One region of the Shewanella psychrophila genome, then DNA from elsewhere that is predicted to be linked to it. Evidence: predicted binding sites of a transcription regulator. Region 1 holds the regulator's gene; the other holds the start of a gene.

Evidence for each region. The regulator MetJ, encoded in region 1, represses methionine synthesis genes. The targets are predictions, from matches to a motif close to TAGACGTCTAGACGTCTA.
Region 2: the regulator MetJ is predicted to act here: its motif matches at 1,946-1,963, upstream of sps_RS02815 (cystathionine beta-lyase).

The regions. Positions count from the first base shown of each region.
Region 1 is NZ_CP014782.1:3,386,851-3,390,027, reverse strand. It holds gene sps_RS14580 (conjugal transfer protein TraF) at 1-206, shown strand, start outside; gene sps_RS14575 (sulfite exporter TauE/SafE family protein) at 337-1,074, opposite strand; gene metJ (met regulon transcriptional regulator MetJ) at 1,259-1,573, opposite strand; gene metB (cystathionine gamma-synthase) at 1,808-2,968, shown strand; gene sps_RS14560 (bifunctional aspartate kinase/homoserine dehydrogenase II) at 2,991-3,177, shown strand, end outside.
Region 2 is NZ_CP014782.1:604,422-607,598, forward strand. It holds gene sps_RS02810 (Type 1 glutamine amidotransferase-like domain-containing protein) at 1-642, shown strand; gene sps_RS02815 (cystathionine beta-lyase) at 726-1,904, opposite strand; gene pdsS (proteobacterial dedicated sortase system histidine kinase) at 2,057-3,177, opposite strand, start outside.

The sequences.
Region 1 (3,177 bases):
ATTGGCGCGTTGGTGGTGAGTTGAAAGCTACGGATTGGTTTGCACTGCGTTTAGGTTACCGTCACGATATGAAAGACACGACGGCTGATATTTACTCTTTAGGTACAGGCTTCGAATTTGGTCGAGTCTTTTATCTGGACTTTACCGGCATGGTCGGCAGCGATGATGCTATAGGCGGTGTTTTACAAACGTCATATCATTTTTAAATTTAAAGAAGTTTCGAGGGCGCTTCGCTACGAGTTCGCCAACAAGTTGGCTGCGAGCTAAAAGCAAAAGCTTTTCGCTTCTGACTTTTCTTGAACTCGTAGGAGCGAAGCTCCGTACTCGCACCTTCTCTTAGCCTAATTCCATTAATGACTTCACCGCCAATATCGTTGCACAGATTGAACATAATATGAGTGTTGCCTTGCGAGTCTTATCTTTATCAACATGCCCTATCAGTCTCCCCGCGACCACATAACCTAAGATCACCGAAGGCAGAAGCAATAGCGACAGCCATAGATGTTTGATGCTAAGCAGACCTGTGATCCCAAGAATCACAAGCGCGATCAGTGAGCTGAAGATGAAGAAAGCCGATAGGGCCGCACGAAACTGACGGGCATCTTTTCCTGAAAGCAAAATTGCCAGTGGTGGGCCACCGATAGCGGCAATATTACCAAATACACCAGATATCACGCCGGCGCCAAACAGGCTCTTGCGGTTAACGGCTATGTTGAACTTAAGCAAACTCAATATGACCGCCGTGGCAACGATGCCCGATATGGCCAGTCCAAGAATGGGTTGTGGTGCATATATCAATAGACCTGCCCCGAGAAAACCACCAGGAATGCGTCCAAGAAGGGCATATTGCAGCCCATTAAACTCAAGGGCACCTCGCTCTCTAAACAGGGTCAGCAAGGAGATAGAGAAGCCCATGATGATAACCGGGGCCGGTACTAGCTCTGGATCGACAATATACAGCAGAGGAGAGGCGACAATGGCTAAACCAAAACCGATAAGGCTCTGGGTCAAGGCACCACAGAAGATGATAAGGGAAGCTAAAGCTAATGTGGTTGGATCTATCATTGAAAGCACGGCATTTTCTCTCAATTGTACTGTGATGGTTAAGGCGTTAGCCTTGTTAATTAATATGAAAGGCTTCGATATTAATCTTTTAGTCGGGCTCGATTGTTTCTGCAGGGTCGAAACTAGTGTGGAAGCAAACAGGGATCGCAATGCGATCCCTGAAACTGACTGAACAAGATTTAAGTGAGTATGATTACTCTACATCTTCCCATTCGATACCCATCTGATCCATCAAGCGCTTCACTTCAGCAGGGATAGTATCAGGCTTATCTTTAGACAAGTCATCATCGTTAGGCAGAGGTTGGCCTGTGTATGCATGCAAGAATGCCTCGCAAAGCAATTCACTATTGGTGGCATGACGTAGGTTGTTAACCTGACGACGGGTGCGCTCATCGGTAAGAACCTTAAGTACCTTCAAGGGAATAGAAACAGTAATTTTTTTTACTTGTTCATTCTTCTTGCCGTGTTCAGCATATGGGCTAATATAATCGCCATTCCACTCAGTCATTGACTCACCTGTATATTCAAAATTCGGGGCAGATTTTAACCCTTTAAATTGTGCAGTCAAATTATTGCCTCTTATTTATGACAATTGCAAATAGATTTCCATATGTTTGGACGTCTAAACGTCTATATTTGGTTGACGCTGGGCTTTCCCTTAGGTACATTTAGACGTCCAGACATCTCCTGTCCAATTTTTGTTGGGAGGAAGGTGTTCAGTAAATAGTTCTAGGAGTAGTAGATGACCGAACGTAAGTTAGCCACAATTGCAGTGCGTCAAGGGATTGAGTCCGATACCCAACATGGTGCCGTGGTGCCTCCCATCTATTTGTCGACTAACTACTCTTTCGATGGGCACAAGAACCCCAGAGATTTTGACTATAGCCGTTCGGGAAATCCGACTCGTTCTATTCTCGGTGATGCCATCGCTGGACTGGAGAAAGGCGCAACAGGTGTGGTGACTTGTACTGGCATGGCTGCGATCACATTAGTGACTAGCCTGCTTGGTCCCGATGATCTGCTAATCGTTCCCCATGACTGTTATGGGGGAAGTTATCGTCTATTTACTAACTTAGCCAAGAAGGGGGCCTTCAAGCTTGCTGTGGTGGATCAGACTGACAATATAGCACTGGAAGCCGCTATTGCCCAGAAGCCTAAGATGGTCTGGTTGGAAACACCATCGAACCCTTTACTGCGTGTCGTCGATATCGAAGAAATTTCCAAGGCGAGTAATGCCGTCGATGCCCTAGTCGTTGTCGATAATACGTTCTTGTCTCCCATTTTACAGCAGCCACTCTTGCTCGGTGCCGATATTGTTATCCATTCGACTACTAAATATATCAATGGCCACAGCGATGTAGTCGGTGGTGCTGTCGTCGCTAAAGATGCCGAGTTAGGTGAGTTATTGCATTGGTGGTCTAATACCTTAGGCCTAACAGGATCTGCTTTTGATAGTTATCTTACCCTACGCGGTATTCGTACCTTAGCGGTACGTATTCGTGAACATCAGGCTAATGCACAACGGGTGTTAGCGGTATTAACTGCCAGCGAGGCGGTCGATAAAGTTTACTATCCAGGTCTTAGTGATCACCCTGGTCATAAGATTGCTGCTAAGCAGCAAAAGGGCTTTGGTGCCATGCTCAGTTTCGAGCTTAAAGGCGGAGAAACGCAGTTGGTAGCTTTTCTTGACAAATTATCTGTGTTTTCTGTCGCAGAAAGTTTAGGTGGGGTAGAGAGTTTAGTCGCAGTTCCTGCGACAATGACCCACAGAGCTATGGAGCCAGAGGCTCGAGCAGAAGCTGGGGTAAAAGAGACCCTAATCCGTCTTTCAGTGGGTATCGAAGATGCCGACGATTTAGTTGCCGATATTGAAGCTGGACTCGCTGCAGCGGCGAGTTGTTAATCTCGGTAGATAGGAGTTAAAGATGGCGCGTTGTCATTTGCACAAATTTGGTGGTTCTAGCTTAGCGGATGCAGATTGCTACCGCCGTGTTGCTCATATCCTTCTCACTCACGGCAATAGCGATGATCTCGTCGTTGTATCGGCCGCAGGTAAGAGCACCAATTTTCTTTATAAATTATTGGAACTCAAAGACACTGGTCAGCTATGGC
Region 2 (3,177 bases), 2.8 Mb from region 1:
ATGAAGTTGGCATTGGTTAGTGATCCGAATACCGAAAAGGGTCTTGCAGGGATAAAATATGTGCTGGATGCAATGGGATCAAGCTCGAAGCGCATAGGTTATATCGCCTCACAGCCTGACTCAGCCAGAGATTACTATTTACCTACTCAGCAAATGTACAGCAAGCTAGGTGATAGACTCGATTGCTACTTAGAGTTGGAAGAGGGCTTCAATGAAGCCAGCTTAAAACAGTTACTAGATTGTGATGCGATTCACTTATCCGGAGGTGATACCTATCGTTTTCTCAAGTGGCTTAAATATCGGGATTTACTCCCTGTCCTTCATCAGTATGTAACTCATGGTGGCGCACTTATTGGCATCAGTGCTGGGGCGATGATCATGACGCCCTCAATCGATACTGCGATTTTGTGTGGTGATAAAAACCTGGTGGGCTTACGGGATCTGTCAGGCTTATCTCTGGTGCCTTTTCATTTCGTTCCTCATGTATCATTAGTTGAAAAAACTTCGAATATGGCAAGAGAATTAGCGGCAATCTCTGCTGATTTGTTACAAGTCTATTTTTGTGGTGATAACTCCAGCCTAGTCATTCTCGATGAAGATATCGTCGAGCTAGGTGAGCCATTCCCTTGGGTAATAAACTAGTTCAAGTTGACATAAAAAACCGCCAAAATAGCGGTTTTGTATGGAGGAATGATATGCTGTAGAGCATATTAAATTTCGATGTGTTAGCGGGTTAGTTCAGCGTTAAACCGTTCAAAACCAGCTTCGAGATCTGCGATTAAATCATCCGCATTTTCCAGACCGATATGTAGCCGAATAAGAGGTTTACTACTATCCCAGCTGGTGACAGTTCTGATTTTGTCGATACCGAATACGCCTAAGATAAGACTCTCGAATCCACCCCATGAGAAGCCCATCTTGAAGTGATCCATGTTCTCTACAAAAGCGGTAACTGATTTGAGATTTCCCTCTTTTAATACGAAAGAGAACAGGCCGTTGGAGCCACTGAAATCACGTTTAAAAAACTCATGACCGGGACAAGTCTCGAAAGCCGGGTGTCTTAAGTGATCCACTTCCGGGCGAGTCGCTAACCAGTTTGCCACTTTTAAGGCATTCTGTTCATGCTGTTGCATACGAACACCAAGGGTTCTCAACCCTCGGCTGGCGAGATAGACATCATCTGGGGAGGTGCATTGCCCCATAAGGTAGCTATTCTCCCTAAGTTGCTCCCAGTGGGTATCAATCGATGTTGCTGTGCCTAACATTACATCTGAGTGGCCAACAATATATTTAGTCGCCGCTTGAATGGAAATATCCACGCCCATATCGAAAGGGCGTGAATTTATCGGTGAGGCCCAGGTGTTATCCAACATAACAATGAGGCCGTGCTGATGTGCTATTGCGCTCAGGGTTGGAACATCCTGAATTTCCATGGTGACTGAGCCTGGCGATTCTAAGAATAAGACTTTTGTATTGGGTTTGATAAGCTCGGCGATACCTTCGCCTATCATGGGATCATAATACGTCGTCTCTATGCCAAAACCTGCGAGCAACTTGTTGCACAGATCCCGGGTTGGCTCATAGGCACTGTCGACCATCAACAAGTGATCGCCGCTTTTTAAAAATGATAATAGGGCACCGCTGATAGCAGCTGAGCCAGATGGATACAGCGCTGTACCGCTGCCACCCTCGAGTTCGGCGATAGCCGCCTGAAAAGCAAAGTGGGTAGGGCCACCACGTCTGCCATAAAACATCTCACCATTAGCACGGTTTTTTGTGGCAAAACGCATCTCTTCCATAGTATCGAAGACCATAGTCGATGCTCGAAATACGGGGGGATTGATCACGCCCTTGGTCCATTTTTTGTCACGTCCAACACTGATGATCTGGGTTTCTTTTTTCATAGGGCATACTTCCTGGAGCGAATAGGAGAAATAATGGCTTTTAGCCATCTTAACATCTAAATGGCTAAATAGGAGCGTGAGTGCCGTATACTCTTATCTGGTTTCTAAATCACTTAAGTAAATTAACTAAAATTCAGTTGGTTATGATAGTTTTAGTCTTTTATATAAGGTAGTGAAACCAAAATTTCGACCCCTGATTTATCTCGAACGGCACTTTCGCTGCCTTTTTTGTTCGGAGCTTGTAGATCCCTTGCCTTGATGGAACCGCGGTGGAAGTCAGTGATAAGCCGGGCGATATAGAGACCGAGACCTAAATGAGGCTTGTCTTGGGCCTTTTGTTGTCGAACAGAGACCATAGACTCGAAAATTTGCTCTGCCATTTTTTCAGGTAATAGGGGGCCAAAGTTCGAAATAGTTAGCTCGGCGTGTCTGTGTTTGGCCGTTAGGGTGACAGTAATGGGCGTATTGTCGGTGCTGAACTCTAACGCGTTGGCAATCAGTTTATCCATGAGTTGAGCGATATACTCGGGCACACCACTCATGGTTAAAGGCTCCTGTGTGACAGAAACCAGAAACTCTTTGTTAGGGTAGGTGAGCTGATAGCCTTGCATACATCCTGAAATGACCTTGGAGAGAGGAAATATGTCAACTTCGGCTTGAGATAAACTCTCTTCTAGGCGTGTGGCTTCGCTCATGTTATTGAGGATCATATTGAGTCTACTAACGCCTTCTTCCGCCCGATCGACGTATTTTCGGGTGTCAGGATCTAACTGTTGCAGGCTTAGGTGCTCAAGTGATGACCGCACCACGGCCACAGGGGTTCTCAGCTCATGGGATAAGCGTGAAGACATATTCTCAAGGTAGTGAGTGTATTGACCCAAGCGACCGACAATGCTGGCAAAACTTCTTGAAAGATCGCCAATTTCATCTCTGACTTCAGAGCCCTGTATTGTTTTTCTGATCCGTCCTTGGCTGTCTATTGCTTCTTCGGCTTCGTCCCTGAGCTTTCTTATCCTGCTGGATATGCTGGAAGCGAAAAAGAATAGGGCTAAGGTGCCCATGCTCATGATGGTCAGAATGACGTTAAACAATTTCTCCAGGGCCTTGTTACGCAGGGTACGGATACCATGCGTGGTTTCCTCGGCTATCACTACACCCATGACCTTATCATCAATCCAGATAGGGCTGGCCGCAGCCAGGATGACGGCTTTATTATCCGGTGTTAGACGCCAGGTGGACCCTTGCCGACCAGCTAATGCATTCTTGATATGGC